3 regions of the Thalassotalea crassostreae genome follow, and region 1 is predicted to be linked to each of the others. Evidence: predicted binding sites of a transcription regulator. Region 1 holds the regulator's gene; each other region holds the start of a gene.
The links. The regulator sigma-54, encoded in region 1, starts transcription at its own class of promoters, with help from an activator protein. The targets are predictions, from matches to a motif close to GTTGGCACGNNNNTNGNNT.
Positions count from the first base shown of each region.

Region 1 (10,229 bases):
TAAAGGTTACATGCAGGATAAACAAAATGCTCATTTAATGGGGGTAACACCAACAGGTAATGGCCGCCGAGAGTCATACGCTCACCTGCCTATGCCGCGTATGACCAATACTTATATGTTAGCTGGCGAACATTCTCCTGAAGATATTATAAAGTCAGTTAAAAAAGGCATTTATGCACCAAACTTTGCCGGTGGTCAGGTAGATATTACTTCCGGCAAATTTGTGTTTACTACTGCTGAAGCGTACTTAATTGAAGATGGAAAAATAACCTCGCCTGTTAAAGGGGCGACACTGATTGGCAGTGGACCTGAAGCGATGCAAAAGGTAAGCATGGTTGGCAATGACTTGTCATTAGATTCAGGGGTTGGTGTATGTGGTAAAGATGGCCAATCAATTCCTGTTGGCGTTGGTCAACCAACCTTGAAAGTTGATGAAATGACCATTGGTGGCACTCAGTAATCTTTTATAATGCGTAATAAACTGGGGTCAGAGTCAGATTATTCTTTTAAATCTGACTCTGACCCCAGTTTTATGTTTTGATTATTCGAACGTTACGCAGTCTTTCAAATATTTGAATAACTCTTTATAGCTTTTAGCTGGCTTCTCAGCTTTTACTTCTTTACTCGCATTACGCACTAATTGACGTAGCTTTTGTCTTTCAAGCGCTTCATGTTCGCTTAATAATGGTTCAATTTGGCTTGCATCGGCGATTAAATTGTCCCGAAGTTCTTCTATCTTACTTGATTGAAAGGCGGCAATGGTATGGCGATTTTTGATCTTTTCAATGCCAAATTTTATTGCTTCAACATCAAGAGTAGCAATCTGCTTTGCTACAAAACGCAAGTTACGGGCATAAGCATCATGTTTACCACGTATTTTATCGGCCAATCTAAGTGCAGCTAAAAGCTCTTCATCTAATGGTAATGTCGAACGTTGATTAACATTAAAGTTGGCAAGAACTTCGGCAAGATCTTGTAATTCGTGATGATCACGTTTCTGTTCTGATTTACTGATGATGATGATATCTTCATCAATGGGTTTCTTTTTCTTAGCCATAATCTTTTATTTTATTGCCTGAGCTGAACGTACGCTGATTATACATTAAAAAAGCAGTAATTTAATACCCAAAGCTAGGCTCTATGATATGCTTGCACATAGGAAGTGTGGAGATACACACAAATATTCAATTATATAAATTTGTCGGACATTATTTAGATATCATGGAAAACACTGAATCAATCAATGCTGCTATTGGGCAGGTTAAAGAAAGCGTTAGTAAAGTACTTGAGTTGGCGAAGAGATTAGGTGCTGATAATGCTGAAGTGTCGATCAGTAAACAACAAGGGTTAAGCGTTTCTACCCGTCTTGGAGAAGTAGATACCGTTGAGTTTACCAATGATGGTGCCCTTGGATTAACGGTTTACAAAGATGGTCGTAAAGGCTCTGCATCAACGGCTGATCTTTCTGATAACGCCCTTAAACAGTCAGTGCAGGCGGCAATCAATATTGCTCAATATACCTCAAAAGATCCAAATTCCGGCCTAGCGGATAAAGAACTTCTATGTTTTGAAGATAAAGACCTAGATTTATATCACCCCAAATCACTAAGTACCGAACAAGCGATAGATATTGCTAAAGAATCAGAAGCTAACGCACTGAGTTACGATTCTCGAATTATTAATTCTGATGGCGCTAATTTTGCTAGCTATGAAGGTTTTAAAGTATATGGCAATAGCCACGGCATGTTGAGTGGTTACCCAAGTACCCGTCATAGTTTAAGTTGTATGATGATTGCCGGCGAAAATGACGATATGCAACGTGATTACAGTTATACCGTTAGTCGAGAATTTAATCAGTTAGTCGCTGCTAAACAAATAGGTGTCGAAGCGGCGCAAGCAGCTGTAGCAAGACTAAATAGTCAAAAAATCGGTACGCAGAAAGTGCCTGTGATGTTTCGGGCCGATGTGGCAAATAGTATTTTTGGTCATTTTATTTCAGCGATCAGTGGTGGTAACTTGTATCGCAACTCGTCATTTTTGCTTGATGCAATTGGCAAGCAAGTATTTTCAGAACATTTACAAATTTCAGAACGTCCTCATATCAAACGCGGACTTGCAAGTAGTTCTTTTGATGCCGAAGGTGTAGCTACGCAAGATAGAGAATTTATTACCGATGGGGTATTACAGTCTTATCTTTTAACAAGTTATTCTGCTCGTAAATTGGGTTTAACTTCTACAGGTAACGCCGGTGGCATCCATAATTGGCAGATTTCTGCTAATGGTGGTGATTTTGACGCCATGTTAAAAACGCTCGGTACAGGCTTGTTGGTAACTGAATTAATGGGACAGGGTGTTAATGTCGTTAATGGCGACTATTCACGAGGGGCTGCAGGTTTTTGGGTAGAAAATGGACAGATAGCCTTTCCTGTTGCAGAAATCACTATTGCAGGTAATTTGAAAGATATCTTCAATTCAATTGTTGCAACAGGAAATGATTTTGATTTACGTGGCAGCATTAAAACTGGTTCGGTGATAATCGAAGAGATGCAAGTTTCTGGTCAATAAATAGCGATGTAGCAAAGGACTTATTTGCCAGCCTAAGTGCAAATAAGTTCGCTACTATCCAAGCATTAGGGTTGCTGTTCCAAGGAACGCGAATATCCCAACCACATCAGTCACGGTTGTTAATATCACACTACCAGCTAGTGCTGGATCGATGTTCATTTTTTTCAGCACTAGTGGAATGATAACACCGGCTAGGCCCGCTGCAGTTAGGTTCATTAACATGGCAAAAGCGATTATGCCACCGAGTACAAGGTCAGACTTCCAAATGGCGACAATAGCGGCCATGAATAATGCCCAAATCAATCCATTTAAAAAACCAATGGCAAGTTCTTTAACTAAAATAATCCGCGAGTTGTTTTCACCAATATGACCTAATGCCATACCGCGAATTACAAGTGTTAGTGTTTGTGCGCCGGCAACGCCGCCCATGCTTGGTACTAATGTATTCAATACCGCTAATATGGCCATTTGCGACAATATGCCTTCAAACATACTAGACACTGCAACAGCCATTAAGGCAGTAATAAGATTTACACCGAGCCAAACGGAACGTTGCTGCGTTGATTTAAAGACTGGTGCGAAAGTATCAGCGTCATCGTCGAGACCCGCCATACTCATCATCGAGTGCTCTGCTTCTTCACGGATGATGTCAATGACGTCGTCGATAGTGATACGACCAAGTAAGTGACCATCTTCATCAATAACAGGTGCAGAAAGCCAGTCATGGCGTTCAAATAATGTTGCTACTTCTGTTTCGTCCATATCGGCAGGTACAGGCACCGTATCATAATCGGTAATTTCTGCGATTGTTTGCACAGGTCGGGCGGTAACTAAATTAGCGAGCGAAACCGAACCGATAAATTTATCCTCTCGGTTTACCACATAAAAAGAATCGGTTGCTTCTGGCAAGTCACCTTTTAATCGTAAATATCTTAAAATCACATCGATGGTAACATCTGGACGCAAGGTGATGGTATCGGTGTTCATGATACCGCCAGCAGTATCTTCGTCGTACGCTAACGCTTGCTCAACTCGAAGCCTGTCTTGTGAGTCCATTGACTTCAGTACTTCGTTGTATACCGAATCAGGTAGGGTTCTTAATACTTCAGCAAGATCATCTATATCCATGCCTTCGGCAACAGCTGCAACTTTTTCAGGTTGCATGTTTTTCAAAATACCTTTCCGCACTTCTTCGGATAATTCTTCGAGTATTTCACCGTGTAAATCTGGGTCGATGAGTTGCCATAATACATTACGGCTACGTGCAGTAGAGGATTCTAATAATAAGGCTATGTCATAAGCAGGTAAGTTCTGAAACATTTTACGCACGTAAACGAACATACCACTTTCAAGAGCGGTATTTATCTCGAGTAAACGTTTTTGGCTTGTGTCTTGTTCAGATATTTCCGGCATGATGCACCCTTTGCCGATTATTGTTCTTGGTTTTGCAGGGTTATCTATTTTCAGTTAGATAACTTGCTTTAATAATCAGAAGTTTAACGTAAGTAACGGTTTTTATCAGCTTTTTTCTTTAAATAAGGTTTATGTTTATTTTCTAACAGAACGAAATACTTAGTTTTCTTCATCAAACTTGTCTAAGAATAATTGGCAAACGGCATCCATCGCTTGCTCTGCATCATTTCCTTCGGCCTTCACTTGTACCTGCTTTCCTTGACTTCCTGTTAACAACATTAAGCCCATGATAGATCCTGCATCGGCTGATTTATTGTCGAGAGTAAGTGTTATTTTAGCGTCATAATTCTGACTAAGCTTGGCAAGTTTTGTTGCAGCACGGGCATGTAATCCAAGTTTGTTTTCAATAACTAATAGCTGTTCGAGTATATTCAATGGCTTACCTACGGTTTAATCTCGCGATGTCTAATTTGCACATCTTTGTCCTGCTTTTTGAACTGCTCAGCCAATGCTTCGGCAATATAGACGCTACGATGCTGTCCGCCTGTACAGCCAATTGCAATCGTTAAATAGGTTCGGTTATTGCGTTCTAAGTGTGGTAGCCAAGTCATCATAAATGAATTTATTTGCCAAACAAATTTGGTCACGATAGCCTGGCTTTGTAGAAAATCTTTAACCGGTTGATCTAGGCCGTTATAGGCTTTCAACCCTTGCTCCCAAAATGGATTAGGTAAAAACCTAGCATCGAACACATAGTCTGCATCAGATGGCACTCCATATTTGAAGCCAAAGGACTCAAAAACAATAACCAGTTTACCTGATGTTGTACCCAAAACTCGTTCGCGCACTAAATCGGCTAATTGATGTGGTGTCAGCTTAGTGGTATTTATATATAAATCCGCACGACTAGCGACCGGATCTAATAATTTTTTCTCCAATTCGATCGCTTGATCAAGAGCCATGTTCTGTCTGATTAGCGGGTGGAGTCGACGGGTTTCACTAAATCGACGAATCAACTCATCATTGTCTGCGTCTAAATACAGAATGCTTAATTCTACTGTATTGGGTAAATAATCAATAATTTCGCTAGCGTCATCAGGGTTGCTAGGCAAGTTACGGACATCGAGGGAAACAGCAACGTTCTCATAGTCGTTAATTACAGTATGAGTTAATGCTGGTAGTAAATTTACCGGAATATTATCAACGCAGTAATAGCCCAAATCTTCTAGTACCCTGAGGGCAACCGTTTTACCTGAGCCTGAGCGACCGCTGACAATGATTAATTTCATAATTACCCTTAAGTATTTCGTTCTATAAGTGAATATAGTTGTGTAGAAGTTTCACAACGCCTAACTTGTTTACTGATGTCTTTGTTACTTAACAAACGAGCAATACTCGCCAGAGTCTCTAAGTGCTGTTGGCAATGGTCTTCGGGAACGAATAAGGCAAAAAATATATCAACCTTTTTATCATCAATAGCGTTAAAAGCGATAGCTGATTCGGTGGTAACGAGAACTGCGATAGGTTGCTCTGAGTTATCTATTCGACCGTGTGGAATTGCTATTCCATTACCGATACCAGTACTACTAAGCTTTTCACGAGTCATTAAACTATTGAGTAAAGCCTTCTCATCACAACTTTTAATTTTAGTCGAAGCAACTCTACTGATTTGTTCCAGAACGTTTTTTTTACTATTTCCCCTAACGCCACAAAGTGTGCGTTCGGGGGTTAGAATACTACTTAAATTCATAATTAGTGTTTAGACAATTTAGCCTTGTGCTTTAAAACTTGACGATCAAGTTTATCAATTAAACTATCAATAGCTGCATACATATCTTCATGGTCTGCGGAGCCAAATATTTCACCACCATTTAAGTGAATCGTTGCTTCCGCAATTTGCTGCAGTTTTTCAACTTTCAATACAACATACACATTATTAATATGATCGAAATGTCGTTCCAATTTTTCAAATTTCTGATTCACATATGAACGCATAGAATCGGTAACTTCAACATGGTGACCTGATAGATTAATTTGCATAAGCTGTATCCTTATTTTATCGGTTTAAATTAAGCTCTTTCTTTGATTCGAAGGCGGGATTCCTAATGCTTCTCTATATTTAGCAATAGTTCGCCTTGCAACGTTAATTCCCTGCTCGGACAATAATAGAGCTATCTTACTGTCGCTTAATGGTTTGCTTGGTTTTTCAGCTTCAACCAATTTTCCAATTAACGCTCTAATCGCTGTAGAAGAACATTCTCCGCCGCTTTCAGTGCTTACGTGACTAGAGAAAAAGTATTTCAACTCAAAAATACCTCTAGGTGTATGCATATACTTATTTGTCGTTACTCGTGAGATTGTAGATTCATGCATTTCAACAGCTTCTGCAATATCATTTAACACCATTGGACGCATCGCTTCTGGTCCATGCTCAAAAAAAGCTTGCTGCATTTGTACGATACAGTTTGATACTTTCAATAAGGTTTCATTTCTACTTAATAGTGACTTGATAAACCACTTAGCTTCTTGCAAGTGGGTACGAATAAATTGGCCATCACTCTCTGAGGTTTTGCTTTTAGTCAGTGCTGCGTATTGTTGATTAATGCCTAATTTTGGCGCTGTGTCTGGGTTTAATTCTACTGTCCACCGGCCATTTTTCTTAAATACGCTGACGTCAGGAATGACATATTGTTCGTCACTTTTGGCTATCGCATCACCTGGTCTTGGGTTTAACGTATGAATTAATCGCATGACCTCTTTAAGCTCATCTTCTTTAAGCTTAGTTTTGCGCATAATGGTTCTAAAATCGCGATTACCGAGTAAATCAATATGATTTTCAATAACGTTCTTTGCGTCGTCTAAATGTGGCGTGTCTTTATCAAACTGTGATAATTGAATGAGTAAACAATCTGCAATTGATTGCGCGCCAACGCCAATAGGATCGAATAAATGAATACGTTTTAATACTGCTTCAACTTCATCTAATTCTACTTCTTCATCGCCGAGACTTTCTAACACGTCTTCGACAGTGATTGTTAAATAGCCGCTGTCATCGATAGCGTCGATAATGGTAGTCGCAATTGTCTTATCAGTGTCGGTAAATGGGGTTAACTCCATTTGCCAGTATAGGTGGTCTTGAATGGAATCTGAGGTTTCGCCTTGATAGACGTAATCATCATCGGAACTGGCTGCTATACCAGTGTTAGATGTACCCGCACTAAAGCTTTCTTCCCAGGTACTGTCGACCGATAAGTCTTCTGGGATTTCGGTTTTATTTAAGGCTTCTGTTGTCGAAATTTCATCTCTGCTAGGTGCTGCATCTTCAGTGCCATCAAGGCTAGCTTCTGCGGAAGATATTTGTTCAATGGACTCATTACCTGATTCACTATCTGATTCATTCGAACCAGTTTCATCAACTTCTAAAAGTGGGTTCGAATCAAGAGCTTCTTGGATTTCTTGTTGCAGGTCGAGAGTAGACAATTGCAGCAATTTGATTGCTTGCTGCAATTGCGGTGTCATGGTTAAATGTTGCCCCATTCGGAGCTGAAGACTAGGTCTCATTGTCGAAAAACAATTCCAAAAAATATTTATGCAAATTAATTTAAATATTGACTCTATTGTCAAAAATTAAATTTAATGCGTGAAAAGTAATGCTGTAATAATTATAAAAGAGAGCATTACTTAATTAAAATTACTTTGATATCTTAAATATCACTTTACTAACTATAGCGTGAATTTTTCACCTAGGTATACATCTCGAACATGTTGGTTACTAAGCACCTGTTCAGCATTGCCTTCCGCGATTAATTCTCCATGGCTTACAATGTACGCATGCTCACAGACATCAAGAGTTTCCCTAACGTTGTGATCAGTAATAAGTACGCCAATCCCCCTCGCTTTGAGGTGTAAAATTATTTTTTTTATATCGCCAACCGATATAGGATCAACACCTGCGAAAGGTTCGTCGAGCAATATAAATTGTGGATCGGCCGCTAGCGCGCGCGCGATTTCAACACGACGTCGCTCGCCGCCTGACAAACTTTGCCCTGTGTTTTCAACAATATGTCCAATATTAAACTCTTCTACCAATGACTCTAACTTTTCTTGACGGCCAACGTCATCGAGATCTTTACGGGTTTGTAATATCGCCATAATATTGTCAAATACACTTAATTTCCGAAATATCGATGCTTCTTGTGGTAGATAACCTATACCTTGACGAGCTCTTTCGTGCATAGGTTGCAGGGTTAAATCTTCACCATTTAAACTTACTTTGCCATCATCGGAAGGAACTAGGCCAACAATCATATAAAACGAGGTGGTTTTACCTGCACCATTTGGTCCTAACAGCCCTACAACTTGTCCAGCGTTCACTGTTATGCTGACATCTTTTACCACTTTTCGGCCTTTATAGGCTTTGGCTAAATTTTCTGCTTTTAAAGTTGCTGTCATCGCTTTCTTTTATCACTTAATGTATTTATTTATTTATTTATTGATTGTTTTCGATTGTGCTATCTAATTTTTCTTCGGTTTTTTTATCAACCGCTTTTTTAGCTTCCGGTTTCAATATTGTAGTAACCGCTTCAGTACTTTCAGCACTTAGTTGTTCGGTAGCAATGTTGTAGGTGATAATATCGCCTTGCACCATACTACCTTCTTGGCTGACCTTTGCATTACCTTTTATAATGATCATCTGCGAAGAAGGTGAATAGCTTATTTCATTTGCTTGTAGTTCAATCTTTTGTCCATCATCGAGTAATTGACTAAATTTTGCTGGTTTACCGCGAGCTATGTAAGTCTTGCTTTCACTGTTTGCATCATTGCTCACTTGCACTATATCGGCTTCTATATTTAAGCTTCCTTGGGTGATTTTTACATCCTCCATATAGCTAGCAATTTTGTTTTTTAAGTCGCTTGATTGTTTTTTCGCGACTATTTTAATTTCTTGTGTAAAATCAACTTCTGCAGCGTTTGCAAAAGTTGCAGTAAGCAAAGCGAATAATGAAAGTGATAATTTACGATTCATGTTTTTTATAAATTGTTTGTTCATGATTAATTAACGTCATTTTAGTTGTATTGATATCTACTTCTAAGCCGCTGCCATACATTCTAAAGTCTTTGCCTTTAATTATTATAGTTTGCTCGGTAGAGATAATGTTAGTGTTAAAGTCCATTAGTAATGACTGGCCATAAATTTCAGAGACTAAACCGTTTTCTTCAGAGGAAACAAGTTTTACATCGTCGTTTAACGAAAGCAAATGGCCTTTTGTTAATGAACCTGTTTTTGCACTTAAGGTCCATGTTGGCTTATTGTCTTTCGGAAAAATGGTATATTGAGGTTGCTCAAATAAGGTTTGATTATCTTGACTAAAATAAGTCATGTTCTCAGCATAAATTGTATGAACTAATTGACCTTGGGCGTCATACTGACTGGTACTTAATTTTTTTGCGACAAATGCTGGAGAGATTTCTTCATTCACTATTATAGGTACTGTTATTTGCGATTGCTGCCATTGCATGTAACCATAAATGGCTAACGCAATAACAAAAACTATGGTAGAGATACCATGCAATCGACTCATACACTACTACCTTTCGCGTCTAAAAGCGTTCCTTGGGCTTGCATGATAAGATCGGTTAACTCTCTTACAGCACCGCAGCCGCCATTGTTAAAAGTTTTGTAATCAGCCCCTTGTTTTACTAATGGATGAGCATCATTCACGGCAACGCCTAAAGCAACATGCTTAATGCAAGGTAAATCCGGAACATCATCACCTATATAGGCAATTTGTTCGGCATTAAGTTCTAATTGAGTTGCAATTTTTTTCAATGAAGGCAACTTATCCTCTTGTCCTTGTACTATATGCTTCACATTTAATGAGCGCATTCTGTTTTCAACAATATTAGACTTTCTGCCAGTTATAACGGCTACTTCGACGCCGCTGTCACCGAGTGCTTTAATGCCAAAACCATCTTTGGTATTAAAGGCTTTCAATTCTTCACCATCGTTACCTAAGTAAATTCGGCCGTCGGAGAATACGCCATCGATATCGCAGATTAGCAATTTTATGTTTTTGGCAATGCTGAGCGTTTCACTTGGAACTTGCCCATAGAGAGTATTTACCAATGTTTTCGACAAGTTATATTACTCCTGCTTTTAGAATATCATGCATATTCATTGCACCAATTGGTTGATGTTTATTGTCAACAATAATGAGTCCGTTAATGCTTTTATCTTCCATCGCCTTTAA
Region 1 is NZ_CP017689.1:557,688-567,916, forward strand. Features, by position in the region: gene tldD (metalloprotease TldD) at 1-460, shown strand, start outside; gene yjgA (ribosome biogenesis factor YjgA) at 542-1,057, opposite strand; gene pmbA (metalloprotease PmbA) at 1,222-2,565, shown strand; gene mgtE (magnesium transporter) at 2,620-3,978, opposite strand; gene LT090_RS02480 (HPr family phosphocarrier protein) at 4,138-4,413, opposite strand; gene rapZ (RNase adapter RapZ) at 4,422-5,267, opposite strand; gene ptsN (PTS IIA-like nitrogen regulatory protein PtsN) at 5,276-5,728, opposite strand; gene hpf (ribosome hibernation promoting factor) at 5,731-6,018, opposite strand; gene LT090_RS02500 (RNA polymerase factor sigma-54) at 6,043-7,539, opposite strand; gene lptB (LPS export ABC transporter ATP-binding protein) at 7,702-8,430, opposite strand; gene lptA (lipopolysaccharide transport periplasmic protein LptA) at 8,468-9,004, opposite strand; gene lptC (LPS export ABC transporter periplasmic protein LptC) at 8,994-9,560, opposite strand; gene kdsC (3-deoxy-manno-octulosonate-8-phosphatase KdsC) at 9,557-10,105, opposite strand; gene LT090_RS02525 (KpsF/GutQ family sugar-phosphate isomerase) at 10,119-10,229, opposite strand, start outside.

Region 2 (10,229 bases), 910 kb from region 1:
TCAAAATGGAATATTATTTGCTCTTGAAGCTCAGAAAAAACATCAACAAGCATTTACTGAAGTTAAGAAGGCACAAGAACGATTTCCTTCGAAGAAAAACCTTCTATTGTATGAAGTAAATTATCTGACATTGAGCAAATCTTATAACAGCGCTAAGCAGGTGCTCGATAAAGTTGATGCTGCTCAAGTGGATCAGCAGTTATTCTTAAGCGTGAATAGTCAATATTATATGGCAATCAAAGATAACCAATCTGCTTTGCGATTTGTTGAAGCGTCATATAAGCAAAAACCGACAGTACAGTCTCTTTATCGCTACACTCAAGTCTTACAGAATCTTGGTCGTAATAACGACGCGTTAGCAGTGGTCGAATCTGGGATCGAGAAGTTTGGCGAAAGGCCGGTATTATCTAATATTATGGCAGAATTAAACACCAAAGTAGAACCACAGAAGTCGTTAACCTATTATCAAAAATTAGTCGATGAAAAACCTGGAAATTTTGTTGCACTAAACAACCTTGCTTGGTCGGCTATTATGGTAGGAGAGTATGACCGAGCTTTAATTGCCGCGAAAGAAGCAATAGAACTTGCCCCAGAGCGTCCGCAGATACAAGATACTTTAGCGGTTGCCCATATGCGTAAAGGAAATTACCAGGAAGCGTTTAAATTGCTTTCCATTGTAGTGACTAAATTACCAAATGAAGAAGAAGTTTTATTGCATTATGCTGAGTCACTTATCCACATCGATAAATTGGTGGACGCTAAAACTGTGCTGGATGGAATACCTGATTCAGCAAATAAAAAGCGAGTAAGTGATTTATTAAATGAGTAACTACAATATCAATATTCGCTTTATTTGTGTGCTCATAATGGTGTTAATTAATGCACCTGCTATGGCGCATAACACTCTACAGAAAACTGTAAAGGCAGTTAAGCCGAGTATTGTTGGGGTGGGCATTTATGATCCAAACCTAAGCCCGCAAAATCAGCTTTATGGAAGTGGTTTTGTTATCGGCAATGGCCTCTATGTTGTCACTAATTACCACGTTGTAAAGCCGAAAGAGATACTAGCTGATAAAGCTCATCGGGTTATTTTTAGCGGAAGGGGCAAGAAAGGCGATATAAGAAGTGTCACAATTGAGGCATTTTCTGAACAACATGATTTGGCGCTATTAAAAATCCAAGGTTCAGCATTGCCGGCGTTAACTTTAGCAAAAAAATCATTCCGCAATGACGGCGAAGCAATTGCTTTTACCGGCTTTCCAATTGGATCTGTGCTTGGTTTATATCCGGCGACTCATCAAGGCATCATTGCCGCGACAACTCCTGTTGTAATACCCGCAAATGATGCAAAACAATTGACAGCAGCACAAATAAAAACATTGAAAAACCCGTTCATGATTTATCAGTTAGATGCCGTGGCGTACCCAGGAAACAGTGGTAGTCCACTATATCTGCAAGATAGCGGCGAAGTAATTGGAATAATTAATAAGGTTTTCGTAAAACGAACTAAGGAATCAGCAATCAGTGACCCAAGCGGTATCACTTATGCGATTCCTGTGCGTTATTTACAAGAAATGATTCAGAAAGAAAATATTAATATCGAATATAGGGCAAGTAAATAGTGTCAGAAAACTTTACATTTTTGTTTGAGAGAACAGATGTAAAAAACTTAGGTTGTTGTATTTGTAAGCTTTTTAAATGATGGCACCTTAATTGCTTGTACTACTATTGATAAGAAACGAAATTAATAGGAGAGCAAAATGAAAAAACTTTTAGTTATGTTTATATTTTGTATTTTCGGATTTGTTAGTACAGCTCAGGCAATTATATTAGATTTTGAAGCCATGGCTGATAGTGATGGTCCAGATACATTAGCGCAACCCAATGTAGGGGAAAGTATATGGGACTCTATTACACTTGATTTAGGTGGGGATTTATTTTTAACCATCACTGCAACTTATGGTGCAGGTCAAGATGAAGTAGATGCATTTGTTTATTTTGATTGGGATGACGCCGGACTGGGGGTTTGTAAAGCACCTGGGGTTGGCGTTACGATAAATGACGAAAATGATGGTAGTAAAGCGAATGAATGTCTAGACCGAAGTGATGATAACTTAGAAGAACTTGAAACGTTATACTTTGCATTCACTAATGCTGCGAACGAAAGTAAAGAAGTACAGTTCGATGCTTTTACTCGAGTGGGTCATGGTGATCCGGTTTCATCATATTTCGGGGGCGTAGTTCAAATTGGTACGATGTTTACTGTTGCACATGATGGTACCGATAGATATATCACTGGTGCATCTATAGAACCTGGTCGTCCAGGTACTAATGTTAATGTCCCAGAACCAGGAACCGTAGCTATATTTGCTTTAGGTTTGTTTGGTCTTGTAGCAAGCCGTAGAAAAAGCGCTCGCTTATAAAGTTTTATAGATTATTTTATATAATTGAGTAGCAAAATAGCCAGATTTTATCTGGCTATTTTTTTGTCTAAAAATCGGTTTGAAAGTCGAAATTTTATTTTTGTATTAATGATTAGCATTATTTATTTAAGTAAAAGGCGAAGGGGCGATACTGAGAAAGCGGTTTTCCCTAGTCAGCGCATCTCTTAATGCTAAGAGCTGATACAAACTAGGGCGACTTGTAAGCGGTTGTTATTCCGAAAGCGTTACTAGAGTTTTTAACTATCTATAGTTTGGTTTTTCTTTTGTTCTTTTTCTGTTTTCTGTTTTCTTTTTTTATTTGGGCGCAATTGCAGCGATGGCTTCATTGCTAGCACTTGAAGATTCAGTTGCGATTAAGCTGGCATTTTGAGCGGGCAATAACTCTGAAATACTCACCAACTCAATGTTGTTGCTCTTTAGCATAGGTAGCATTCGTTTTAACACATTAACTGTTTCTGGGTGTGGGTGAGCAATCGCAATGACCACATCTTCGCGCTTACTAATTTGGATAAGTTTTAAAAACTGTTTTTCGATATACTCTTCGTTGATTGTATTGTCGAGAAAAATTCTGCGATTCAATGCCGGAACACCAGTATCTTTTGCAACATATCCTGCTTGCGAGTATCGACTCGTTCTTGAATCCAAAAAGAACAAATCATTTTCTTTTAAAAACTGCATTGTCCAGCGCATTGGGCGCTCAAGTTGTGTTAGGCGACTACCCATATGATTATTTACGCCAATGACATGTGGAATATCTGCAACCGATGCCGCTAAGGTCTTTTTAACGGCTTCTTCATCCATTTCTGATGTAATCGCTCCAGGACCTAATAATAGATTGTTGATAGATTCCATAGGAACATGAAGCAATATGTCACGCTGCTGTAAATTACCTTTTTCAGCTAATTCACGGCCAAAAGGCGTATGAGGTAATACAGAAAAAGTAACTTGTTTAGGAAGGTTTAAAACGGATTTGTCAGTCGAGCGATAACCTATATCGTCAATAACAATGGCGATTTTGCTATTAGCGTTGGCTAAGGCTGAACACGATACAAAAATAATAAAGGAAAATAATATACGCACAGAAAATTCTTATTTTTATAATTTTTACTCTGAACAAACAGAGTTATTTGTAACTACGAGCATATCAATAAAGTTTAATAAGATCGAGCGCTTAGCAAAATATTTAAAAAATATTAATCACATAATAACTCAATATTTACAAAGCCTTATGTAGCAAGGGTTACAAAGCAATTAAACTTAGTTACAACTTGATTACACTCTTAATTAGCAGTATGGTTAGGGCATTAAAAGTGCTTGTGAGAGATCGGTTATGAAGAATTTAGTTTATGCAAATGTTTGGCAACGAATGATGGCTAACGTCATTGATGGCGTGATAATAGTAGTACCAAGTCTAATACTTTCGTCACTTGCGTTCATTAATATCGGTGTTGCACTTATTTCTGTAGTCTTTTCTCATTTTGCTTATAGCTATTATGGTTATTACTTTCACGGTAAATACGGTGCAACTTTCGGAAAGCATTTTCTCGGTATTATGGTGTTATCTACCAACTATGAGCGCATAGACTTTAATCGTTCATTCAAACGAAGTGCGATTGATATTGGTTTTTCTGTTATAGCGACAGGGATGGCTTTAGCGGCGCTCGTTAGCATGGATTTTGGTTTATTTGCAGAACAAAGTTTCTTCGCACGCGAAGCCTATTACGCAGAGTTTCTGCCAGCACAAGCTGCCCTTTGCGCAACACTATTTGGTTACTGGCTGATGAGTGAGTTGTTGGTTATGCTATTGAATAAAAAGTGCCAAGGAATACAAGATATGTTGGCAGGTACAATCGTAGTGGTGAAGCCAAATGCAGCGACACATGCCGTTGCTTAAGTTAAGAAGCTAATAGTATAAACTTTTATTAAGCGTCTAATTATAAAAACAAAAAAGCGACTAGAAAGTCGCTTTTTTGTTACCAGTAATTTGTCTGCAACCTATCTGATACTATCAACCTTGCCGCTATAGATAACAGCTATCTACAATAGAGTTTTGGATTAACCGGTTTGCCTTTATGGCGAATTTCAAAATACACTCCAGGTTGACGTTGGCCACCACTTTGTCCCGCCAAGGCGATTGATTCGCCGATTTCTACGCGGTCACCAACATTTTTCAACAACGCTTGGTTATGGCCATAAAGGCTCATGTATCCATCTCCATGATCGATTACAATAACTAGACCATAACCTTTCAACCAATCTGCAAAAAGAACCGTACCATTATGGATGCTCGTAACATCACTGCCAACACGAGCACTCATTAGCACCCCTTTCCAGCGCAAGTATCCTTGCTTTTTGGTGCCAAAACTGTTTTTAATCGAACCTTTAACAGGCCACTTCAGTTTACGTTTTAATTTACTTAAACCATTTAACTCTTTTTGTTTTCGTAATTGTGCTTGAATACGCGCTAATGTTTGAATAAGAGATTTTTCTTCATTTTCTAGCTTATTTAAACGTTGTTTGGACGTAAGTATTTTAGAGTTTAATGACTTAAGGGTACTTTGACGTTGTGCTTGTTGTTGCTCAATTTCTTTTTTCTGTTCGAGCTGCTTTGCCACAAGTTGTTCAAGTTTTTTAGCCTGTTGTTGTTGCTCTTGTTCGACTTGAGATAGTTCTTTAAGGATCACTTCAAACTCTTCGATGCTATTCATGCGAGCATCATTGAGATATTGATAATAAGTTAGAGTGCGTTGTACTTTATCAGGTTTTTGTTGATTCAAAAGCAGTTTCAAATAATCATGAGTACCACTTGAGTATGCACTACGTATTTGTTCGCCAAGTGCTGATTCTTGGCGGCGCTTTTTTGTTTCTAATACCGCTTGTTGTTTTTTCAACTCAGTAATTTTTGTTCTTGTCTGCTGCTGTGACTTTTTTGTTTTATTCATTTTGGCGGCAGTATCGGCGATTTTAAGGTCGTCCTCGCGTAACTTCGCCACAATCTCTTTTTGCTGCTTATTGTTTTCTTCGAGTTGACGTTTTTGTTGTTCTATCTTTGATTTAACTTGTGATAGGTCATTTTGGGCATCATCTTTGCTTGCCTTTGCGGTTGAAGTTAGCAAGATTGCGCTGGCAAAAAATGCACAGCTTAGCAAAGACAATGTAGACATTGTCTTTGCTAGTTTACTGGTGAAATAAGCAGACAGGTCTTTAATCACAAACTGTCATCAATGTTTGGCCTGTCATTTCTGTCGGCTGTTCCATCGCCATTAAGTGAAGTAACGTTGGTGCGATGTCACTTAATGCACCTTGAGTGGCTACTTTAGCATTACGACCTACGTAAATAAGTGGTACTGGCTCACAAGTATGGGCAGTGTGTGCTTGACCGGTTGAACTATTTACCATCATTTCAGCATTACCATGGTCGGCAGTTATTAAACATTCACCACCCGTTCTTTCTAATGCCGCCAATACTCGACCTATCGATGCATCAACTGCTTCACATGCTTTTACCGCAGCATCAAATTTACCGGTATGGCCAACCATATCGCCATTTGGGTAATTACAAATAATTAAATCATGCTCTTGACTATCGATCGCTTCGACTAAGTTGTCGGTAAGCAAAGTGGAGTTCATTTCAGGTTGAAGATCGTAAGTTGCCACTTGTGGTGAAGGGATTAAAATACGTTTCTCGCCATTAAATTCGTCTTCACGGCCGCCACTAAAAAAGAAAGTAACGTGCGCATATTTTTCGGTTTCTGAAATTCGCAACTGGGTTTTGTTGTGCTTCTCCATCCATTGACCAAGTACGTTATTTAAAGCTTCAGGTGGGTAGGCTGCCGGTGCATCAATATCTGCAGCGTATTCGGTCAACATAACAAAATCGGCAAGTTTAGGTTGTTTCTTTCTAACAAAGCCTGAGAAATCAGGTTCAGTAAAACAGCGGCTAAATTGACGAGCACGATCGGCGCGGAAATTCATGAAAATCATTGAATCACCGTCATTGATTTCAATGCAATTACCTTGTGCATCAGTTATTGCCGTTGCTGCGACAAATTCGTCATTCTCATCACGTTGATACGCTTGTTCAAGGCCTTCAACTGCCGACGCAGCGGTAAAATCTCCCTTACCGCTGACCATCAGGTCGTAAGCACTTTCAACTCGATCCCAACGTTGATCACGGTCCATTGCATAATACCTTCCTATAATAGAAGCAACCTGGCCATTACCAAGTTCAGCAAACTTTTGCTGTGCTTTTTCTAGGGATGATTTAGCGCTTCTCGGCGGCGTATCTCGACCATCTAAAAATGCGTGCAAGTATACTTTCTTAGCGCCTTTTGCTTTAGCCATATCAAGTAGTGCAAAAATATGTTCTTCGTGACTATGAACACCTCCTGGTGACATTAAACCAAATACATGTATGGCGCTGTCATTTGCCTTTGCTTTATCGATTGCTGAAACTAATGCTGGATTGCTGGTAAACTCACCGGTCTCAATCGCTTTAGTGATGCGGGTAAAGTCTTGGTAAACAATACGACCAGCGCCTAAATTAACATGACCAACCTCTGAATTACCCATTTGTCCATCCGGTAGACCAACGGCCATTCCTGATGTTTCGATTAACATATTTGGACGTTCTTGCATTAGCTTGTCTAAAACAGGTGTATTAGCATGAAAAATCGCGTTTGAGTCAGTAGTTTCGCGATATCCCCAACCATCGAGAATTAATAGCACCATAGGTTTTTTGTTGTTCATGTCGACCCTTTGTCATTTATTTAGTGACCCAGTTAACTGGATCTGCGTTCATCAACTTTTAATTAACATTGATTTTGCCAAAAATGATGCGCTACGGCTAGCATTGATATTGCAATACGGAAAAATAATTGCAACTGCTGTTTATTTTCCTTAAATCAACGTATATTCACTGGTAACTTTAACCGCAAAAGGTATACTTGTGTGTTTTTTAAGCCCACAGCATATCTAATGCAGATATCATAAATTAGAGTAATTTAAAAATTATGGAACAGCTTCTTACTTTCGCAGCCAACAATCAAATGTTAAGCATGATGTGGCTGGCAATCGTGTCTATGTTGGTATTTATCACTGTAAAAAGTAAACTTTCTAAGGTGAAAGAGGTAAATACTCAAGAATTAACCATGTTGGTCAACCGTGAAGACGGTGTCATCGTCGATATTCGTAAACAACAAGAATTTAATAAAGGCCATATTATTGGCTCGAAAAATATTTCTGCAGAAAAAATTGATAAAAATGACATCGCTACTCTTGAAAATGCTAAAAGCAAACCCATTATTGTTGTATGTACGGCTGGTCTTAGTGCGGTGAAAGCTGCAAATAAATTAACCAGCGCTGGTTTTGAAAAGGTATTTGTTTTAAAAGGCGGATTTTCTGCTTGGCAAAGTGCCAGTTTACCAGTAGCCAAATAAATTGGCATTTTATTGGGAGTTAACATGGCTAAAGTAGAAATTTATACCCGACGTACTTGTGGTTTTTGTGTCCGAGCAAAATCGTTATTGGATCAGAAACAAGTAAGTTATGAAGAAATTAGTATTGATCTTGAACCCGAACGTCGGGCTGAAATGATCAAACGCAGTAACGGTGGCATGACAGTGCCACAAATATTCATCAACGACAAACCAATAGGTGGTTGTGATGATTTAATGACACTTGCTTATCAGCAGCGTCTTGATGCGTTACTCGAAGAATAAACACCATATAAAACTTATATGGTCTACAATTTAACAAAATTAGGAAATTAAAAATGGCTGAAGAAAACCAAAACCCAGCAGCAGGTGCTGAAGAGCAAGCGCAACCAACATTCGCTATCCAACGTGTATACACAAAAGACGTTTCTTTCGAATCTCCACTAGGCGCAGCGGCTTTCCAACAAGAATGGACGCCTGAAATCAAATTGGACCTAGATACTAAGTCTACTAAATTAGCAGACGATACGTTTGAAGTTGTATTATCACTAACTGTAACTGCTAATCTTGGTGACAAAGTAGCGTTTTTATGTGAAGTACAACAAGCGGGTATCTTCTCAGTAGGTAACATGCCTGAAGCTCAACTTGCTCATACACTAGGTTCTTTCTGTCCGAACACATTATTTCCATATGCACGTGAAGTAGTAAGCAGCTTGGTTTCTCGTGGTACATTCCCACAATTAAACCTAGCGCCTGTTAACTTTGATGCATTATTTGCTAATTACGTACAACAACGTGCGGCGCAAGCAAATACAGACAAGGCAGACGCTTAATTTATGGCAAGTAAAGCTGAAATTAGTGTGATCGGAGCGGGCTCATACGGCACTGCTCTGGCTTTTTGTTTATCCAGAAACAAGCATCAAACTTTGTTATGGGGACGCAGTGATGCTCATGTCGAAGATATGAGTAAAACACGAAGTAATGAAAAGTATTTACCTGGTTTTAGCTTTCCAGATTCATTAGTCTTAGAATCTGACCTTGAGAAGGCGATTGCGGCAAGTAACAATCTATTAATTGTTGTGCCGAGTCATGCGTTTGTGCAAATGCTTGAACAAATTAAACCTTTGTTAACCACAGAGCATAAAATCGCTTGGGCAACAAAAGGTTTAGATCCTGAACAAGGTCGATTGCTGCAAGATGTCGCCAGTGAAATCTTAGGTAGCGATGTGAGTCTAGCGGTTCTTTCTGGGCCGACTTTCGCGAAAGAAATGGCGGCAGGACTACCTACTGCGATTTCGTTGGCATCAACGGATGCTGAGTTTGCTGAATCGATTGCCAGTTTATTGCATTGTGAGAAAACCTTCCGGGTTTATCACAACGATGACTTTACTGGCGTTCAGTTAGGTGGCGCAGTTAAAAACGTTATTGCCATTGGAGCGGGTATTGCCGATGGTATTGGATTTGGAGCGAATGCTAGAACGGCATTAATCACTCGAGGTCTGGCGGAAATGACTCGTCTTGGCGCCGCTGTTGGCGCAAAATCAGCTACCTTTATGGGCATGGCTGGTTTAGGTGACTTAGTGTTAACTTGTACTGATAATCAATCTCGAAACCGTCGTTTTGGATTGGCACTTGGTAGCGGCGAAACTGTTGAAAAAGCAATTGCTGATATCGGTCAAGTTGTTGAAGGATATCGTAATACCAAAGAAGTTTATATGTTGGCTAAACGCAATGGCGTTGAAATGCCAATTGTTGAACAGGTTTATCAGGTTTTATACCAAGATTTACCGGCCCGTCAAGCTGCATTAAACCTTCTAGGTCGTGATCAAACTAGCGAATAAATTGATGGTCTAATATCTATCAGATAAAGAAAAGCTCGGACAAAACATTGGTTTTATCTGAGCTTTTTTGTTTGTAACAAATTAGCTTAAATTAACCTCAATCCAACTATACCGCGCCATCAAAACCTAATTGTCGCCACGTTTCATAGACAATCACAGCAACCGAGTTCGATAAGTTCATACTGCGGGAATCGGCTAGCATTGGAATTCGAATTTTATGTTCATTAGGAATTAAGTCGCGAACTGAATCTGGTAAGCCTCTGGTTTCAGAACCAAAAATAATATAATCACCTAATTGAAAGTCAACTTGGCTATGAAATCGAGTTGCCTTGGTTGTTGATGCAAAAATTCGTTTAGGTTGTTCGGCTTCGATAAACGCTTGGTAATTTTTATGAACTTTCAAATTGGCAAATTCGTGGTAATCAAGACCAGCCCGACGCAATCTCTTATCATCAATTTCAAATGCTAGCGGCTCGATTAGGTGCAGTCGAAATCCGCTATTAGCACAC
Region 2 is NZ_CP017689.1:3,507,535-3,517,763, reverse strand. Features, by position in the region: gene prsT (XrtA/PEP-CTERM system TPR-repeat protein PrsT) at 1-829, shown strand, start outside; gene LT090_RS15270 (S1 family peptidase) at 822-1,622, shown strand; gene LT090_RS15265 (PEP-CTERM sorting domain-containing protein) at 1,761-2,423, shown strand; gene LT090_RS15260 (divergent polysaccharide deacetylase family protein) at 2,739-3,524, opposite strand; gene LT090_RS15255 (RDD family protein) at 3,775-4,338, shown strand; gene LT090_RS15250 (murein hydrolase activator EnvC family protein) at 4,478-5,608, opposite strand; gene gpmI (2,3-bisphosphoglycerate-independent phosphoglycerate mutase) at 5,649-7,193, opposite strand; gene LT090_RS15240 (rhodanese-like domain-containing protein) at 7,457-7,882, shown strand; gene grxC (glutaredoxin 3) at 7,907-8,164, shown strand; gene secB (protein-export chaperone SecB) at 8,218-8,712, shown strand; gene gpsA (NAD(P)H-dependent glycerol-3-phosphate dehydrogenase) at 8,716-9,720, shown strand; gene trmL (tRNA (uridine(34)/cytosine(34)/5-carboxymethylaminomethyluridine(34)-2'-O)-methyltransferase TrmL) at 9,827-10,229, opposite strand, start outside.
Region 2: LT090_RS15265 (PEP-CTERM sorting domain-containing protein) is a predicted target of sigma-54. The motif match lies at 1,701-1,719, and genes of this name have one in related genera.

Region 3 (10,229 bases), 350 kb from region 1:
TAACTTATTGAAAAACGAAGGTACTAGTTTACTGTCTGAGCGCGGCAGCGTAACGGTAGATGAACGTACTAATACGTTATTGATTCGTGATACGTCAAAGTCAATTGAAGATATTAAGCGCATGATTAATGTACTTGATATTCCAATTCGTCAGGTTGTTATTGAATCTCGTATGGTAACGGTAAAAGATAATATATCTGAAGAGTTAGGCGTACGTTGGGGGATGACTCATAACGGCGGTGACACTTCAACTTCCGGTAGCTTAGAAGGCGCTGATCTTGCTAATTCAGGCGTGATTCCGTCGATTGACGATCGCTTAAACGTTAACTTACCAGTGGCAAACCCAGCGGGTGCGATTGCATTCCAGGTTGCACGATTAGCGGATGGTACGATTCTAGATCTCGAGTTATCAGCAATGGAACAAGAGAATAAAGGCGAAATAATCGCTAGCCCAAGAATTACAACATCAAATCAAAAAGAAGCATACATTGAACAAGGTACAGAAATTCCATTTGTTCAAGCAGCTTCTAGTGGTGCAACAACGGTAACATTTAAGAAAGCGGTACTTGGTTTAAAAGTAACACCGCAAATTACGCCAGATAATCGTATCATTCTTGATCTAGTCATTACTCAAGATACTCGTGGTGATACTATTGCCACAGGTACTGGTTTAGCAACGGCTATCGATACCCAAGAAATTGGTACGCAAGTGTTGGTGAATAATGGTGAAACCATTGTTCTTGGTGGTATTTACCAGCAACAAGTAATTAATTCTGTGTCTAAAGTGCCAATCCTAGGCGACATTCCATATTTAGGTTGGTTATTTAGAACGACATCTGAATTTAACGAGAAAAAAGAGCTACTTATTTTCGTTACACCTAGAATCGTTACCGAAAAATTATAACAAAATATTATCAAATACGATTTTTTAAGGCGCATGCTTGCAATTTGCCCCAAACAATTGCGATAATTGCGCCCTTAAAATTTTCGAGGAGTGTCCTCAATTTCGTTAACTAATTTTTTCGAGTATTAAAGAAATCTCATGGCTGAAAAACGTAACATTTTCCTGATAGGTCCTATGGGTGCTGGTAAAAGCACTATTGGCCGAGAATTGGCTGACAAATTACATCTTGAGTTTTTTGACTCAGACCAAGAAATAGAGCGCCGTACCGGTGCAGATATTGCGTGGGTTTTTGATCTTGAAGGCGAAGACGGCTTCAGAAAACGCGAAGAAACTGTCATTGAAGACCTTACCGAAATGCAAGGTATTGTCTTAGCGACTGGTGGTGGCTCTGTGATCAGTGATCATATTCGTAACCGTTTATCTGCTCGTGGCATTGTTGTTTATCTTGAAACGACAATTGATAAGCAAGTAGCTCGTACCCAACGCGACCGTCGCCGTCCATTATTACAGACCAAAGAAGAGCCTCGTACTGTATTAGAAAATTTAGCGGTTGAACGCAACCCTCTTTATGAAGAGATTGCTGACGTTACTGTTCAAACTGACGATCAATCAGCAAAAGTTGTTGCTAATAAGATCGTAGAAAAATTGGATTTCTAAATTCTGATGGCTGAATTAATTGTTCAATTAGCCAATCGCAGCTATCCCATCTATATCGAAGCAGGGTTGTTATTAAACAGCAACCCGCTAATTCGTCATATTAAAAACAAAAAAGTCTGTATCGTCAGTAACGATGTTGTCGCACCTTTGTATATCGATAAAATAAAGCACTCATTAGCGGGTTTCGATGTTGATGTGATTATTATTAAAGATGGTGAAGCTCAAAAGAATTTAGCTAACTTTGAATTAATTATGAGTCATTTGTTAGCAAACAAACACGGCCGAGACACTACGTTAATCGCTCTAGGTGGCGGTGTTATCGGTGATATTACAGGTTTTGCTGCAGCGTGTTACCAACGTGGCGTCGATTTTATTCAAATACCGACAACGGTATTGTCGCAAGTCGACTCATCTGTCGGTGGCAAAACTGCCGTTAATCATCCTTTAGGTAAAAATATGATAGGTGCATTCTATCAACCTAAAGCTGTGATCATCGATATTGATAGTCTTAATACACTGCCGGTTAGAGAGTTTAATGCCGGTGTCTCTGAAGTGATAAAGTATGGCATTTTAGGTGACATAGAGTTTTTTGATTGGTTAGAGCAAAATAAAGAAGCAATTAAAGAACAAAATCCAAGCATACTGCAACAAATGATCCAACGTTGTTGTCAGGCAAAAGCAGACATTGTTAGTGAAGACGAAAGAGAGTCTGGGGTTCGAGCATTATTGAATCTAGGTCACACTTTCGGTCACGCAATCGAAGCTCAGATGGGATACGGAGTTTGGCTTCATGGTGAAGCCGTTGCTACCGGCATGGTTCAAGCCAGTCGTTTAGCTGCTAATTTGGGTTATTTGACAGCAAACGATGTGGATAGAATTATCAGCTTGATTTCATATTTTGATTTGCCCGTTGAAGCGCCAAAAGAGATGACTTTCGAACACTTTATTGAACATATGAGCCGCGATAAAAAGAACATTGATGGTAATATTCGTTTGATAATTCCTACTGCTATTGGCAAAACTCAAATTTTTGATAACATTAGCTTCGAACAATTAAAGCTAGTGATTTAGCGTCTAGTTAACTAGACTCATTCACTTCAACTCTCCTGTTATCAAGCAGTAATAAGAATAACAACATGAACAACAAGCAAAGAGCCTTTTTAAAATGGGCTGGTGGTAAATATTCACTAAGCGATACCATTGCAAAGATGTTGCCTAAAGGTGCTCGTCTTATCGAGCCATTTGCTGGTGCTGGTTCTATCTTTCTTAATACTCATTACAACCAATATTTAATCAATGATATTAACGCCGATTTAATAAACTTATACCGTACATTGCAACAGCAACCAGAGAAGTTTATTAATGATGCCGCCAAAATTTTCACTGAACAATTCAATGTCGCCGAAGAATATTATCAAATAAGGGCGCAATTCAACGCCACAACTGATCCTTACCAACGGTCGTTATTGTTTTTGTATATGAATAGGCATGGCTATAACGGTCTGTGTCGTTATAACTCAAAAGGGGGGTATAATGTCCCTTTCGGTAAATATAAGCGCCCGTATTTCCCTGAGAAGGAGCTATACGCTTTTGCCGAGAAAGCAAAGACCGCTGAGTTTGTTTGTGAGAGTTATCGTGATACTTTTGCACGAGCAAAAGACGGTGACATAATTTACTGCGATCCACCTTATGTTCCACTAAGTAAAACCGCAAGTTTCACCAGTTATGCTGGCAATGGCTTTGGTTTAGACGAACAGGCAGATTTAGCTAATGCCGCCGAAGAAGTAACAAGAGATAAAGATGTTACGGTATTAATATCTAATCACGATACTATTTGGACGCGTAAAATATATGAACATGCTGACAAATTAAAAAGCGTTAAAGTGGCCAGAACAATCAGTCAAAAAGGCGGAACTCGAAACAAAGTTAGCGAGCTGTTGGCGTTATATAAGCCAAGCTAAATAATAAGTACGTAATGCAAAGCGCCGTTGTTTAAGGTAAAACCATATTTACGATAGCAATTAACGCTAATACAAACAGCACTACCGCAATTGCGCCAACGATAACGAAATGGCTAAATTTTCCCTGACTAAAATCTCGTTCTCTATTTTTATCACTCTGAACCCCGAAAAAAGCGGCGGCAACGCTAGCAATTGTATTTTTTAAATTCACTTATTTTTCCTGTCGCTCAACGCATCAATTATTGAATTATAGAATTATAGATTACACCAATGACTAGCAAAACCAAAAATTAGTGCTGACTTAAAAGCTGCATTGAAAGTTGAAATGATAATTTTGTATTCAAAATGTTATTTTCGAGAGATAAAAATGCTGTGCTCACATTGATGAGAAACGTCCTGTTAGGCAAAAAAAAACGTGAATACGATGTATTCACGTTTTCTAAAATCAATCAATTCGATTATAAATCGATATCAACAGCGTAAGCCACGTAAACTTTAACGTCATCATCTTCTAAATCTGTTGCAGAAACGCCGAAGGTAAATCCGTCTTTATTTAAGCTTGCTCCGTAGTCTACTGATTCTTCAGCTAACCAATCACCAGTATAAGAACCCACATGCAATGCTATTTCAGCATCATTACCTAATGCAATGCTATAGTCTGCTGAAGCATAAATTGAATCACCTGCATCAGCGCCTTCGCCTTCAGCTAATACAGCAACTCCTAACGTTAAAGAACTAAACGAAACGCTACCATAAACTTCTGCAAAATCTGCGTCGCCAGACGTTTCATCTGGGTAAGCGAAGTAAATAAAACCAAGATCAAAGTCAATATTGTCGCTGATGCTACCGCTAAACCCACCGTAAAAATCAAGTTCATAAGTCATGCCTGGAGCCCAACTAGCGTCAGATGCCCAAGTACCTACATAAAATCCTGATTCGCTTTCAAAATCGATACCACCAGACACAGCTGCTTGACCACCTGTTTGCTCAAGTCCACGCCATAGGTAATTACTTGTAACTGCTGCATTTGCACTTAAACCGTCTACCGCTAATGCTGATGTTGATAAACCTGCAGTCATTGTTAATGTTGATGCTAGGATTGCTGCTGAGATTGCTTTTTTCATTTTATTTCCACCTAATGTTTTTATAATTGATTTAAAGTTTAAAAAGTAACTGAGCTTATTGTTGCAATTGAAATGCCAACTCAAATTTTATTGTGAAATGGCTCTATACCCCTTGTTTATAAAGGGATAAGAAAATAAAGAAAAATAAAAGTAAAAATTAGCTGAAGTAGATATTGCGCTTATTTAGTGCGCTGTGTTCAAAAACTGTGCAATGCTTTAAATCAGGGTATTCGGATGATTTATCCAAGAGATGTGAGGTGAGTGTTAGCTAATATTTACACAAAATCGCAGTAAATAACGCGAAATCTCTTCAAACTAGCGCTGTCATTAGGTAAAGTAGCGCTAATTCCAAAAAGGGAAAGTATTATGTCTTCATTTTTAATCGCTCCATCAATTCTATCGGCAGATTTTGCTCGCCTAGGTGACGATGTAGCCAATGTCTTAGCTGCTGGTGCTGATGTAGTGCACTTTGACGTAATGGATAACCACTTTGTACCTAATCTGACGTTTGGTCCTATGGTTTGTAAATCATTGCGAGATTATGGCATTACCGCACCGATTGACGTGCATCTAATGGTTAAGCCTGTCGATAGTTTAATTCCTGATTTTGCCAAAGCGGGTGCAGATATTATTACTTTCCACCCTGAAGCCAGTGATCATGTTGACCGTACTTTGCAACTAATTAAAGATCATGGCTGTAAAGCGGGCTTAGTATTAAACCCAGCAACACCGCTGCAGGTTTTAGATTTTGTTATGGATAAACTTGATGTCATTTTATTGATGTCGGTTAATCCAGGTTTCGGTGGCCAATCTTTTATTCCATCAACTTTAGATAAGCTGAAGCTAGTTAAAGAAAAAATCAAAGCAAGTGGTCGCGACATTCGCTTACAAATTGATGGCGGCGTAAAAGTTGATAATATTGCTGAAATAGCCGCTGCCGGTGCTGATATGTTTGTTGCCGGATCAGCTATTTTTTCAGAGAATGACTACAAAACAGTTATTGATAATATGCGTCACAATCTGGCGACTGTAAAACAAGACTAATTTAAAATAGAACAATACTAGTACACTATTAGAACAATATTTAAGGTTTAAAAATATTATGAGCAAACCAATCGTATTAAGTGGCTGTCAGCCATCAGGTGAATTAACTATCGGTAATTACCTTGGTGCCTTAAAGCAATGGGTAGGCATGCAAGATGATCACGACTGTTATTACATGCTAGTTGATCAACATGCTATCACTGTTCGCCCAAAAGCCGACGAGTTACGAAAAGCGACTCTAGATGGTTTAGCGTTATATTTAGCCTGTGGTGTAGATCCTAAGAAGAGCACTATTTTTATTCAGTCTCATGTACCTCAACACGCTCAGTTGAGTTGGGTATTAAATTGTTATACCCAAATGGGCGAATTAAATCGCATGACACAATACAAAGATAAGTCTGCAAAATCTGAAGCGAATATGAATTCTGGTTTGTTCACTTACCCAGTATTGATGGCAGCCGATATTCTACTTTACGGTGCTTCTCGTGTTCCGGTTGGCGATGATCAAAAACAGCACTTAGAATTAGCCCGTGATATAGCGACTCGTTTTAATAATCTTCATGGCGACACATTTACCGTGCCGGACCCTTTCATCCCTGAACACGGTGCGCGAGTTATGAGCCTGTTAGATCCTCATAAGAAAATGTCTAAGTCGGACGATAATCCAGGTAACTTTATTGGTTTGTTAGAAGACCCGAAAAAGATCACTAAAAAAATTAAACGTGCAGTGACCGATTCAGATGAGCAAGCAAACATTTATTACAACTTAGAAGAAAAGCCTGGTGTATCTAATTTGTTGTCGTTATTGTCATGTGCAACAGGTAAGACTGTTGAGCAGTTAGTTCCAGCATATGAAGATAAAATGTATGGTCATTTGAAAGGTGATGTAGCTGATGCGGTAGTTGCTTTATTAGAACCTATTCAGCAGAAGTATCATGAATACCGTCAAGACCAAGAATTTTTGGATCAGGTAATGCGTGAAGGTGCTGAAAAAGCATCTGCAAAAGCTGACAAGATTTTAAAGTCGGTTTATGACGCAATTGGTTTTATTGCTCGCCCATAAATAGATAAAAAAATACAAATAAAAAACGCAACTCTATGAGTTGCGTTTTTTTTGACGTTCTATTAATTATTCTTCGTCGGCTTTCTCTTTCGCTGTACTGTATAACTCTTTACTCTGTTCAATGAACTCGTCGCTTGAACTTGCGCCGCTAATCGAAAATTCAGGTGTCATTAATGTACTGTCATAAACCGGGTAAGGGTTGAACTCCGGCTGCACGCTCATTTCTTGAAGATATAAGCCACCATAAATAAAGACCGTAATCCCAAGTGCGATTTTAACTCGGCGTTTATTGGTTTGATTAAACGCAATAAAGAAGTTAAACCAAAGCATAGTAAATGTTAATACAATTGTTGTAATAGCGATTAACCACTGCCAAGCCCATTGACTAGAGAGATTGAACCCAAGGAATGCATTAACAAAATCGACCAGCCAAAATAGGTTGATGATGACAAAACTTACCCCTAATTGACTGCTAATACGAGTCTCTTGTTTGTTCATAAAGGCGATTAATGAACAGATTAGTGGCCATAGAGCGTAGGCAATCGTTGTTCCAACAACACTGATGAACAAGTCACTATACTGAATTTCTTTAGTGCCCTGATTGAGATAGTACATTGTAAAATTAAGGATGCTAAACAGTAATAACATAGCGATTACCGTTGGCCATCGACCAATATTCTCTACTAATTCCTCTGTCGCAGAAAAATGTAAGCTTTCGGCTACAGGATGTGAACTGCAGAAAAAACGTAACTGACTTTTACCGATGCGAATAATGTCACCAGAGTTTAGTACTTGCCAAGAAGTGATCGGCATCTTATTGGTTAAGCGAGAGCCGTTGAGAGATTCAAGATCTCGAATATACCAAATGCCATTTTCCAATTTTACTGCTAAGTGATCCGAACACACATGCGGGTCAGATAAAATGATGTCATTTTGATATCCTCGGCCAATAGTGATTGATTCGGTGGCAAATTTATGGCGACCTATTAGTTTCTTACCACGACTTATTTCTTCAATGATTAATTCCATTTTACCGACTCCATAAATTTCTTATTGAATTGTTGGGCAAGTTCTTGCTCAACGCCGGATAAAGTAAAATGGCTAACGATGGCTTGATTACCTTTATCAATACTTGCGGCGATATACATCACATCAAATAATCCTTGGTATTTTTTGTAGGCGCGTACACATAAAACTGATTTGTTGCGAAGGTTACCTTGGTTTTCGGTGATGTCATGTTGGCACTCAAACTCTGAGACGTCTTCTTTACCTGCGCGATTGCTTGCAACTGCACGGTTAATTTGCTTTTGGTAAATTTGATAGAAGCGAGTACTAGAAATATCTTCCGCAGAAAGATAATGAAACTCCATGTCTACAGTGCTGGTATTAAAGTTCTCGGATAAATAAACGTAATCTTCCATTTGACAGTTAGTTACGGCAGTAAAGATTAACGCATTTGGTTTATCTGCATTTGAATTACCCCAGCAACGAATATAATTAACCCCTGTTTTAGGTATTGACGCTGTGGCAAATGCTTTGCTTTGCCACGTAGAGGATAAAATGTCCGTTAGTAGTTCAGATTGATTCTTTTTGAGTTGTGCGGTGATTTGTTGATCAATTGTCAACGCGACTTGCTCTTCGAATTGGTTTATTAATGCCGCTAATTTTTGATGAGGAATTAAAAAGCCTATTTGATTTCCTGAAGACGCAACATTAATACCAACGACTTCACCAAAGCGATTTACTACAGGACCACCACTCATACCTGGGTTAACGGAGCCAGTAAAATGAATACGGTCGTTAAATGATTCTTTTTTGAGGCCATTATAAGTTCCCGGCACAACTATCATACCCAAGTCATGAGGGTTACCTAAAGAATATAGTTCTTCACCTTTAGTTGGCGTTGTTGTAGAGACAGTAAAATATTGAGGTTGATAGTCTTCTTCTAAGCGGACAATAGCTAAATCATTGATCACATCGACGGTCTGTAGTGTTAACTGACCTTTTTCGCCAATGTGATTTTCGTATTCAATAATGTATTTGTCTGGGTGTTGAGCAAAGCCAGAAATAACGTGGTAGTTAGTGGCAATGTAACCATCCTCACTGATTTGAAAGCCAGATCCTATTGTCGACTTTTCACCTGTGGCTTTGTCTATTAATCTTATTTGAAAAAGTGAAGGAGCCATTTCGGCAAATATTTGTTGAGCTTGCTCGGTTGCGTGTAGCGAAAAATTGAAAAGGCTCAACAGAATAATGAGTATACGGGTCATTTGTCATCCTGATTATTATTTTAATCCATTGTGCCACGATATTTTGGTTCGATAAAGGACTGTTATTTAAAGGGTTTAAAATATAGCTAGAGGTAATCAAAAATTTATTATCATTCTCATTAGATTTTATTAATATTCTCATCTACTTTTAATAGTATAAAAAATATAATTGCGCTAAAAATTCTGATTGACGTGTAACCCTGTTATTTTGTGTTTGCTATTAAATAGACGTGTTGTTAAGAAAACAGATAACAGTACCATGGTCCTCTATGGTAGAGAGTGTGTGCACAATATTAATCTAATTTTTAATTTGAAGTATGTCATTAATGTAGTAATTTAATTGTACATATGTGACAAAAATGGATGCGTGTATTTTCATTTTATGATTATTTTTCGGAGACACCATGAAATACACTTTAAGTTTTGGCTTTGTAAATCTTATTTCTGACAATATAGCTGAGCTAATGATCGATGAAGGCGTTGTGATGAGTTTAGAAATGTGTGAAGAATATGATGAATTCCTTCTAAATTACTTTGAAGGACCGTTCGCAGTTTTAGTGAATAAAATTCACAATTATACATTTACCTATGAAGCATCTTTGCACGTAGCGTCGCTTGAAAACCTCAAAGCTGCAGCAGTGATAACTTATGATCAGTTAAACTTGGATAAAGCACGTGACTTATTAGAACGTCGAAAACACGACGAGTTAAACGTCAAAAACTTTTCCGGCTTACATATGGGGCGAAATAAAGCTATCGAATGGCTTGAAGAAGAGCTATCGAAAGTAAAAGTTAATTAGTTTATTTAAACAGAATACTTAACCAGAAATTATGAAAAAAGGCTATTATTTTAATAGCCTTTTTTTTGAAGAAAGTTTCTTAACTAGTGTTTTTAAAATAGCGTAGTAAATGAATCTAGAAGTAATAAAGTCCTACTTGTTAGCTAAACCTCAAACGACATTAAGCTTCCCGTTTGGTGATGACGTTTCGGTGTTTAAAGTAAATAACAAAATGTTCGCTTTAATAGGCGTCCATAATGACTTGCCAATGATAAATTTAAAATGTGACCCTGACGAATCTCTGGCACTGCAGGACATTTTCGACGCCATAACGCCTGGTTATCACATGGATAAAAAGCATTGGATCAGCATTTATTTTGATGGCTCAGTGCCAAAAGGAGAGGTTGAACGTCTTATCGACAACTCT
Region 3 is NZ_CP017689.1:208,909-219,137, forward strand. Features, by position in the region: gene LT090_RS00975 (type IV pilus secretin PilQ) at 1-904, shown strand, start outside; gene aroK (shikimate kinase AroK) at 1,043-1,561, shown strand; gene aroB (3-dehydroquinate synthase) at 1,565-2,632, shown strand; gene LT090_RS00990 (Dam family site-specific DNA-(adenine-N6)-methyltransferase) at 2,698-3,522, shown strand; gene LT090_RS00995 (DUF2970 domain-containing protein) at 3,554-3,733, opposite strand; gene LT090_RS01000 (TorF family putative porin) at 3,981-4,646, opposite strand; gene rpe (ribulose-phosphate 3-epimerase) at 5,013-5,690, shown strand; gene trpS (tryptophan--tRNA ligase) at 5,749-6,753, shown strand; gene LT090_RS01015 (FHA domain-containing protein) at 6,820-7,782, opposite strand; gene LT090_RS01020 (S1 family peptidase) at 7,773-9,023, opposite strand; gene LT090_RS01025 (hypothetical protein) at 9,428-9,823, shown strand; gene LT090_RS01030 (MmcQ/YjbR family DNA-binding protein) at 9,933-10,229, shown strand, end outside.
Region 3: LT090_RS01000 (TorF family putative porin) is a predicted target of sigma-54. The motif match lies at 4,708-4,726, and genes of this name have one in related genera.